One region of the Paeniglutamicibacter sp. ZC-3 genome, then DNA from elsewhere that is predicted to be linked to it. Evidence: riboswitches for the same ligand, from Rfam matches in the RefSeq annotation. Region 1 holds a riboswitch; each other region holds the start of a gene.
The links. A riboswitch is a leader RNA that binds a small molecule or an ion and turns the genes downstream of it on or off. The one in region 1 is predicted to bind S-adenosylmethionine.
Positions count from the first base shown of each region.

Region 2: it holds a riboswitch for S-adenosylmethionine, as region 1 does, so the genes downstream of both, OIU93_RS00715 (bifunctional o-acetylhomoserine/o-acetylserine sulfhydrylase) here and OIU93_RS09445 (acyl-CoA dehydrogenase family protein) in region 1, are expected to answer to the same signal.
Region 3: it holds a riboswitch for S-adenosylmethionine, as region 1 does, so the genes downstream of both, OIU93_RS02680 (hypothetical protein) here and OIU93_RS09445 (acyl-CoA dehydrogenase family protein) in region 1, are expected to answer to the same signal.

Region 1 is NZ_JAOYTG010000007.1:19,942-23,210, reverse strand. Features, by position in the region: gene OIU93_RS09450 (LLM class flavin-dependent oxidoreductase) at 1-256, opposite strand, end outside; gene OIU93_RS09445 (acyl-CoA dehydrogenase family protein) at 339-1,676, opposite strand; SAM riboswitch class I at 1,683-1,780, opposite strand; SAM riboswitch class I at 2,204-2,294, shown strand; gene OIU93_RS09440 (ABC transporter ATP-binding protein) at 2,299-3,111, shown strand; gene OIU93_RS09435 (aliphatic sulfonate ABC transporter substrate-binding protein) at 3,198-3,269, shown strand, end outside.
Region 2 is NZ_JAOYTG010000001.1:155,038-158,306, forward strand. Features, by position in the region: gene OIU93_RS00715 (bifunctional o-acetylhomoserine/o-acetylserine sulfhydrylase) at 1-1,217, opposite strand, end outside; SAM riboswitch class IV at 1,292-1,407, opposite strand; gene OIU93_RS00720 (VOC family protein) at 1,573-2,217, shown strand; gene OIU93_RS00725 (CPBP family intramembrane glutamic endopeptidase) at 2,426-3,184, opposite strand.
Region 3 is NZ_JAOYTG010000001.1:600,520-603,788, reverse strand. Features, by position in the region: gene OIU93_RS02685 (PDR/VanB family oxidoreductase) at 1-884, shown strand, start outside; gene OIU93_RS02680 (hypothetical protein) at 904-1,188, opposite strand; SAM riboswitch class IV at 1,211-1,343, opposite strand; gene OIU93_RS02675 (agmatine/peptidylarginine deiminase) at 1,453-2,481, opposite strand; gene OIU93_RS02670 (zinc-dependent alcohol dehydrogenase family protein) at 2,711-3,269, shown strand, end outside.

The DNA of each region.
Region 1 (3,269 bases):
GGACCTGGGTGCCGGCGCGCAGCGGTACCTCGTTGGAGCCGCCGAAGACGTCGTAGGTGCCCAGCACGTCGGCGATGAAGATGCCGTCGAACTTGCCCTTTTCCAGGGTCTTGGCCAGGTCGGTCCAGTAGGACAGGTCCTTATAGCGGGCGGACTGGTCCTTGGGGTGCTTCCACAGACCCGGGGACTGGTGCCCCACGCAGTTCATGTCGAAGGCGTTGAAACGGATGTGGCGGGGGGCGGGTGTCTGGCTCATGTTTGTCCTTCGCGAGGTGGTGGGAGTTTGCGGATCCGATGGTGCGCGGATCAAGTCATTGGTTCGGTGGCGGTTGGCGGTTTTAGGGGAGGCCGGTTGCCGGTATTGCACCCACGTCGCCGATGGCGTTGAGCTGCTGGGGTGCCGTTCCATTGACCTCGTAGTCGCCGATGATGCGCGCCTTGTAGATCGCCGGGTTGTGGGTGGCAACGGTGCGCGCGTTGCGCCAGTGCCGGTCCAGGTTGCAGCCCTTGGCGGTTGCCGAGGCGCCCAGTCCGTCAAAAAGCTTGGTCGCCGCCGAGAGAACCAGCGGCTGGACCACGGCTTGCGCCCGATCCGCGGCGAGTTCACACACCGCAAACCGCTCTGCCGGGCTCAGCGAGGCATCGGCAAGCGCGATCTCGATCTCCGCCACGGCGGCCAGGACGATGGAGTCGACGGCGAACGCGGTGCCCGAGATCTCGCCGACCAATTGGAGCACCTGGGGTTCCTCGCGCACCGGAACGCCCGTTCCGGTGCTGAAGCTTCGAGTGCGGGCCTGGACCGACGAGCGCACGTCATTGAGAACCGCGCGCGTGATTCCGGCTTGGACCCCCAGGAGCACCAGCTGGAAGATGGCGGATTCCGGGTCGTTGACCTGCTGTTCGTCGGGCAGGATCGTGTCCACCGGGACGTTCTCGAACGTGGTCGAGCCGGTGCCGGTGAGTTGCTGCCCGAATCCGTCCCAGTCGTCAAAGATCTTGACCCCGGAATGCTGCGTGGAGACCACCGCGATCTGGCGGCCGGCGCGGGCCGGATGCGCCACGGCGACGGCGACCCAATCGGCGTAGATCGTGCCGGTGCAATAGTATTTCTCGCCATTGAGGATCCAGCGTTCGCCCTGCTTGGCAATGGTCGTGTTGAGCGTGCCCAACCGGTTCCCGCCGCGCTCGGTGTAGGCGTTGCCGACGATCTGGCCGGCAACAATGCGCTCGATCCAACGGTGCCGCAAGGCATCGTCCTCAAGCAACAGCACGGATTCGACGAAGCCGATGTGTGAGCGCCACAGGTGCGCCACCTGTGAATCCGCCTCGGCGAGTTCGATCAAGAGGCGGAACAAGTCGGACACGCTTGCCCCATAGCCACCTGCTGCCACCGGGATGCGCAATGCCCCGAATCGCACCCGGTTCAGCCAACCGACAGGTTCAAAGGGGAGAGTCCGGTTGGCATCGCGCTCGCCGGCCCCGACCGCGATCTTGGCGAAGACCGGGCGGAAAATCGCAGCCAACTCGTCATAGTGACCGTTCAGTGGAACGCCCGGCGTGAGTTTGAGCAGGTGTCGGGCGGGGGTGTCGCCGGTGAATGCGTCGAGGTTGACGGCGCCAAAGATGTTCGGGTCCGCCTCGACGGCGTGCGCTAGTGCAAATGAATCGATAGCCATGAATTCTCTCCATCGGTCCTGGCGTGAGCACCTACCGCCCAATTAAGGGGAAGGGGTTGCTGCGGCGTCATGGAGCCAGATCTCTCGGCCGCTCTGGATGGTTGTTGGACATATTTCTACACGCCCCGGCGAAGCGGAGACAACCCGGTTCGTCACAAATGGCACGTGCGTCACAGGGCACAGCGGGCTTCCTGGCCCGCCGCGGCATCGGCTCAGTAGCGACCCAACGCCGATCCGACAACCATTTCTTCGACGAGACACCAGCCTTGGCGCGGAGGTCAGGCGACCCGGGGCCCCAGGTTCAGCCGGCCCGCCCGACAGCGGGTTCACGCGGCTGGACGCGTGATACGCGGGCCGGGAGGGCGGTCCCCCGCCGGCACTTTGGCGCTCGTGGAAAGAAGATGAAAATTCCCTATTTCATCAAATTTCATTCGATGGATTGCCGATTCTTTCCGGCTTGTCGAACGTTTCGTCACATTACGGCCGGCTTGCCTCCATGACGCCGGATCGACTTTGATGAAGGTAACAACCCATCCCGAGCGGCCGAGAGATCTGGCTCCATGACGCCGCAGCAACCACCTCGACCGAGGCCGGTGCTACCGCCAGGAACGATGGAGAGAACATGACTTCCACGCTTGACCACCCCACGCTTTCCCTACCGGCACGCGGCTCCAACCCGGCGCTTCGCGTGACGTTCAAAGGCGTTGGACGCAGCTTCGACGGTCGCAAAGTGTTGGGTGATGTCGACCTCGAGATCGCGGGCGGCGAAGTCGTGGCAATCCTTGGCCCTAGCGGTTGCGGCAAGTCCACGTTGCTTCGCTCGGTCTCCGGACTGGACCGACCCTCCACGGGCCAGGTCCTGATCGACGGCACCGCCGTCAACGGCCTGGACGCCCGATGCGCCGTGGCTTTCCAGGAACCGCGCTTGCTGCCGTGGCAATCCGTTGAAAAGAACGTGGCTTTGGGGCTTCCCCAGGGTACGGACCGTTCCATTGGCGCCACCCGCGTAGCCGAACTCCTGGAACTCGTCGAGTTGGATGCCCACAGCACCTTACGGCCGCGGGAAATTTCCGGCGGCATGGCCCAGCGCACCTCGCTTGCACGGGCACTGGCCCGACGCCCCGGAGTCCTGCTGCTGGATGAACCATTCGGCGCGCTGGATGCACTTACACGCCTGAAAATGCAGGACCTGCTGCTGGACATCCACGGCGCCTACCCGACGACCGTCTTGCTGGTCACCCACGACGTCGACGAGGCGCTCCAGTTGGCCGACCGCATCGTGGTGTTGGGTCGCCCGAACGGCGCCACCTCCGCCACCGTCACCCAGGTCCTCACGGTCCCCGGCGCACGTCCGCGCCACCGCAGCGATGAAGCCCTGGCCCGAATGCGCAGCTCGCTGCTGGCGTCGCTCGGCGTTGACGCGCACCGCCACTAGCACCGGCCCCCAATCACTTCCACTCCACTCGCTTCTTAGAACCAGCGCCGCACTGGCGTGCGGTCGAACACTCAAGGAAACCACTTATGAACCGCAAATTCTTCTCGCGTCGCGCGCTCATCGCCACCACCGCGCTGGCAACTGCCACCGCACTGCTG
Region 2 (3,269 bases), on a different contig from region 1:
CCTGCGGCAACCTGCTCCTCCTCGGTGAGTTGCGCGTGGGTCGTCGACGCCGGGTGGATAACCAGCGAACGCACGTCGCCCAGGTTGGCGACATGGGAGTGCAGCGTCAGCGCATCGCCAAAGCCCTGGCCCGCTTCGCTCCCGCCGGAAATCTCGAACGAAACAATGGCGCCAATGCCCTTGGGTCCATACTTGCGCCCGCGCTCGAACCACGCGCTGGATTCGATCCCCGCGTAGTGGACGCGCTGCACCTGTGGTTGTGTCTCCAGCCATTGTGCAACTTCCACGGCATTGGAGACGTGGCGCTCCATGCGCAGCGACAGCGTTTCCAGCCCCTGGGCAATCAGGAATGCATTGAACGGGGAAACTGCCGACCCGAGGTCGCGCAACAGTTGCACGCGTGCCTTGAGGACGTAGGCAAGGTTGGCGCCTAGTGCACCGTTGACGCCGAGGTCCCGGGCGAAGACCAGGCCGTTGTACGACTCGTCGGGGGTGTTGAAGCCGGGGAATTTCTGCGGGTCGGCGGCAAAGTCGAAATTGCCCGAGTCAACAATGACACCGGCGATTGCCGTTCCGTGTCCACCGAGGTACTTGGTGGCGGAATGGACCACGATGTCGGCTCCCCACTCGATCGGGCGGATCAGGAACGGCGTGGCCAAGGTGTTGTCAACGATCAGCGGCACACCTGCCTCATGCGCAATGGCGGAAACGGCTTCGATGTCCAGCACGTCCTGGCGCGGGTTGGAAACCACTTCGCCGAAGAACGCCTTGGTGTTGGGTTGGACGGCTGATCGCCAGCCTTCCAGGTCATCCGGGTCCGAAACAAAGGTGACTTCGATGCCCAGCTTGCGCAGCGAGTGCTTGAACAGGTTTTGGGTTCCGCCGTAGAGGCTCGGGCTGGCCACGATGTGGTCTCCGGCCTCGGCAAGGTTCAGGATCGAATAGGTGGTGGCAGCTTGTCCTGAGGCCAACAGCAGTGCGCCAACTCCACCTTCGAGGCTGGCAATCCGCTGCTCAACGGCGTCCTGCGTGGGATTTCCGATACGCGTGTAGATCGGCTCGAGCTCGGCCAGGGCAAAACGTGCAGCGGCGCTTTCGGCGCTCGGAAACACGAATGACGACGTCTGGTAGATGGGCAGTGCTCGTGCACCGGTTGCGGAGTCGGGCTCCTGTCCCACGTGGATCTGGCGGGTTTCAAAGGACCAGTTGTTAGACATATCTTCCCCTTCAAGGATTCTAGGGGGTATGCCCGAAGCCGACTCCGGCGGTGGCCGTGTCTTGGCTGGGGGCATTCCCGCGCTTGTCCCACGTCGTTTTGACGTGGGGCCTGGTCTTCACCCGGGGCACCCCACCGCGGCGGAGGGTTGCCGTTCAGCAAGCCGGGGCTTTCTGCTGAAACTCATGACCTTGTCAATAAGTCTGGCCCAGGGCTTCACATGTTCGCAACCACATCTCAAATTGTGACAAGTTGGCGGCAATCGCACTAGCCGCAGACGTTTAAAACGACCAACTGAAACGCAAGTTAGGTCAACCTAAGTCGAGAGCCAGATCACAAAGTGCCATGATGGGCACATGATGAGGCTCGACCATGTAACTTACGCTTGTGGACCCGACGGTCTAGCGGCAACTGCCGCTAGGATCGGCGCGGTTCTTGGACTCGAATCAGTAAAGGGCGGTGTGCATCCACGTTTTGGTACGCGCAATGTCATCTTCCCGCTGAAGAACAACCAGTACCTGGAAGTTGTCGAAGTACTCAACCACCCGTCGTCTGACAAGGCACCGTTTGGCCAGGCCGTTCGCGCCCGCTCCGAACTCGGAGGTGGCTGGATGGGGTGGTGCGTCGCTGTTGACGACTTGGCTCCTGCCGAGGCACGCCTGGGCCGCGGCTCGGTGCCGGGAAACCGGAAATTCCCCGATGGACGGGAACTGACCTGGCGCCAGATCGGCATCAACGGCCTGATTGCGGACCCGCAGGTTCCCTACATGCTTCGCTGGGATGAGGGCACCGAGGATCTGCACCCCTCGAAGGCACTGGATCCTGTGGGGAAAATTTCCTCAATCTGCATCGCCGGCTCCAGCGAACGGGTCGCCGACTGGCTCGGACAACCCGAGCAGTTGCCCGTTGGCGACGTTGTTGTCGATTGGCAAGCGCCGAACGGGACGCCGGGAATCCTTTCGGTAACGTTTGAAACTCCCACGGGTCCCATCACGCTGTAACAAAGCAGTCATGGGAAGCACTAGCAACGTGGGGGTGTCCGGAGGTGATCCGGACACCCCCACATTGATTAATTCCTTGTCTGCTCCGCCGACGGTTACGGCGCCACGCCAAGCGAGGCGCGAGGGATGCCGGTGGGCCCGATTTCCTCGAGACTATCGATCCGGCCGGAAACCGGCAGTCATCGGCGAAAAGTGATCAAACCGTGCTTTAGGATCCCAACCCGATTGCTGTACCCACCAGCGCATAACCGACGAATCCCGCAACGTCCAGGAACGCGTGGGCGATAACCAGCGGCATGACCCTGCCTTTCCTGGAATACACGTAGCCGAACACCACACCCATGGCGACGTTCCCGATGAACGGGCCAACGCCTTGGTACAGGTGGTAGCTGCCCCGAAGCACGGCACTGACGCAAATGATGTGCCATTTGCCCCAGCCCAGTCGCCCGAGGCGCTCAAAGAGGTACCCGACGACGATCACTTCTTCCAGGATGCCGTGGCGGATCGCGGAGAAGACCAGAATCGGGACAGTCCACCAATAATCGTCCAATGCTGCCGGCACGATGATCGTGGTCAAGCCGAGCGCACGGCCCACCGCATAGACGCCAAGGGTTCCGATGCCCATGACCAGGAACAACCCGATTCCCCACCCCAGGTCGCGTACCGGCCGCACCAGGTCAAAGCCAAGCCTGCCAAACGGATTTCCTCCGGGAATCCGCCAGAGCAGGTAGAACACCAGCATCACCGGCACCAGGGCAAAAAAGATGTCCAGCAGCTGGTAAGTCAGGTCGAAGTACTGGCGTTGGTTCAATGAGTTGTTCAGCGACGTCGTCTGTGAGCCCAGGGGCGCCCGAGTCATCTTGTCGATGAGGTTCACGATGGCGTAGATACCCGATCGGCCGAGGGACAAACCCAGAACAATAAGCAGCTCGATCTTCAGTCCACGGCGCGTAACGGCGTCAGTCATCGATCTCCCCAACACTTCGCCGAACCGGGTGTTTCCCGACGCTTCCAAACCCATGCGTTCGATCCTACGTGTTGATCCTGTGTAC
Region 3 (3,269 bases), on a different contig from region 1:
TGGGCATTGCCCGCCCGGACGGGCTCGCCCTGCCGGACTGGAGTCCGGGATCGCACATCGACGTCATGCTCCCCAACGGGCTGCTGCGCCAATACTCCCTGTGCTCCGCCCCCGGGGAGCCGCGCTGGCGGCTGGGGGTGTTGCGGGAGCCCGCCGGCCGCGGCGGATCCGCCTACATCCACGACCAACTGAAGCCCGGCGAGCAGCTGCGCGTCAGGAGCCCGCGCAACAATTTCGCGCTCGGGCCCGCACCCGAATACGTGTTCATCGCCGGGGGCATCGGCATCACGCCCATCCTGCCCATGCTGCGCGCGGCCGAGGCCTCCGGGGTGCCGTGGCGCCTTGTCTATCTGGGGCGCAGCCGCAGCTCCATGGCCTTCACCGGCGAACTGGCACAGTACGGCGAGAAGGTCCACGTGCACGCGGACGACGAATCCGGGCTCTATCCCCTGGGCGAGCTGCTCGGCGGCCCGGCGGCGGGATTCCACGCCTATGTGTGCGGCCCCGGCCCGCTGCTGGACTACATCGCCACGCTCACCACCGGTTGGCAGGACCCCGCACGGTTCCACTTTGAACGCTTTGTCGCCGACGCGGCCGCGAGCGCGCCTGCCGCGGGAGACCATGAATTCACCGTAGAGACGACCGAAGGCCTTCAGGTGCAGGTTCCGGTGGGCACCAGCATCCTCACCGCACTGGAAGAAGTCGGGGTGCAGGTGCTGAACTCCTGCCGGGAGGGCATCTGCGGGACCTGCGAGACCCCGGTGGTCGCGGGGGAGATCGACCACCGCGATTCGCTGCTCAGCGATCAGGAGCGGGAGGCCGGCGACACCATGATGATCTGCGTGTCGCGTTGCAAGGGCGGGCGCCTGGTGCTGGACATCTAGCACCAGGCCCGGCGGGGCGTCAGGCGCGCAGGCGGAAGAACGAGCTGCCGACCAGTTCGTGGGCCCCGGGCAGCAGGAGAACCAGCAGCTCGGGGTTGAACTGGACCTCGACGGGGCCGCGGCCGACCAATGCGGCCGAGAGCTTGTGCGGGGCCAGTGCCTCGAGCACCCACTCGTCGGGACCCGCGCCAATGTGCAGCAGGTCGGTGTCCGCGTCGAGGCGGAGCCAAGCAGTGATCCAGTCGCCGGTGAAGCGCGGAAGCGGGTTATCCGTGGGGGCGGAAGTCAGGGTGGGGCCGTACATGATGTGCACACGTCCTTGGGGTTCGTTGTCCTTGCCCTTTCGTGCGGGATGCGCGACAGGGCCGCTTCGTCATCCGAACCACCCACCGTGCAACTATGGGGTTGGCGTCTGTTTTAGTCGGAGCTATGCCTAGGCGGCAACCAGAACTCGTGAAGCTGATCCAACCCTACGGCGAAGCGGGGACACTTTGCCAGCGCGGGCGTGCGGGGAGCAACAAACGGTCATCTGTGACGGCGAGTGACCCTGCCTTCCCGAGAGGGGGGTTCATTTCACCGTCGGCATCGGCTCCTGCTGGGTGATGCAGTGGATGCCGCCGCCGCGGGCGAAGAGCTCGCGGGCATCAACGCCCACCACCTTGCGCCCCGGGTAGGCGTCGGCCAGGACGGCCAGGGCCTTTTCGTCGTTGGGGTCGTTGAAGGTGCAGGCCACCACCCCGTCGTTGACGACCAGGTGGTTGATGTAGCTGTAGTCCACGAACCCCTCGGTGTCGCGCAGCGTCGCAGGGGCAGGGACCTCGATCACGGTGAATTCGCGGCCCCTGGCGTCGGTGGCGCCGCGGAAGGACGCGGCGATTTCCCGGCTGGCCGCGTAGTCCGGGTGCTCGGGGTCCTCCTGCATGTGAACCAGCACGGTGCCGGGGGAGGGGATGGTCGCCACGATGTCCACATGTCCGCGGGTGCCGAATTCCTCGCTGTCGCGGGTCAGCCCGCGCGGGAGCCAATGTACCTTGGTGGCGCCCAGGGTGCGCGCGAACTCCTCCTCGACCTCGGCCTTGGTGATGCCGGGGTTGCGCCCGGGATCCAGCTGCACGGTCTCGGTGGCCAGCACCGTGCCCTGCCCGTCGACGTGGATGCCGCCGCCCTCGTTGACCAGGGTCGAGGCGATGCGGGGCGCGCCGGCCCACTCGGCCACGATGGCACCGATCTTCTCGTCCTTGTCCCAGGCAGCCCAGTCCTGGGCGCCCCAGCCGTTGAACACCCAGTCCACCGCGGCGAGCCCGCCGTGCTCGTCGGTAACGAAGGTCGGCCCGATGTCGCGCATCCAGGCGTCGTTGAGCTCGGCCGTGCGGACCTCGATGCGCTCATCGAGATAGCGTGCGGCAATTTCCACGTCGGCGGGGTCCACCACCATGACGACCGGGGCGAACCCGGCCACCGCGTGGGCGACGTTGGCCCAGGTCGAGCGAGCCGCGTGGGCCTCGGCCCCGGTGACGCCCAGCGTGTATCCCTCGTGGGGGAAGGCCATCCAGACGCGCTTCTGGGCCGAGGTCTCGGCGGGCATTGACCAACTCATGGTGTGTGCTCCTGCTTGGTAGGTGGTGCGCGATACGCCGGCGCCGGACAAGGTGCATGGGATGGCCATCACGCTAAATGAATATCGTTCATTTATTATGCTGGTTGACCGGAGCGTGCGCAAGGGGTGTGCGCCTCTCCGCGGGAAGCCAGCGCTGGTATCCGAGTAGCGGCAGCAGGCTGGGCATAGAGTGGAACCATTGCCGGCCCACCACTTTGCGGAGGAACACATGCGCGCCACCCTGATCCACGGACCGCGGGACATCCGCGTCGAAAACTGCCCCGAGCCGACATTGCTCGCCGACACCGACGCCATCGTGCGCGTCACCGCCTCGTGCGTCTGCGGCTCGGACCTCTGGCCCTATCGCGGGGTCAGCCAAACGCCCAGGCCCCGGCGCATCGGCCACGAGTTCATCGGCCGCATCGAGGCGGTCGGCGAAGGGGTTTCAACCCTGGCCGTGGGCGACTTCGTGGTGGCGCCCTGGGCCAATAGCTGCGGCGCCTGCCCTCCGTGCCGCGACGGCGTCCAGGTCGCTTGCGAACACCGGGCCCATTGGGGCGGGGTGGACGAGCACGGGCTGCCCGTGGACGGCGGGCAAGGCGAGATGGTGCGGGTGCCCAATGCCGAGGGCACGCTCGTCGCGGTCCCCGGGGTCACGGAGCCCGACCAAGCGCTGTCCAAGTCGCTGTTGGCGCTCTCGGACGTCATGGGCACCGGCCACCACGCAGCCCTCGGGGCCCGTGTCGAGCCTGGCCGGAGCGTGGTGGTGGTCGGTGACGGGGCCGTGG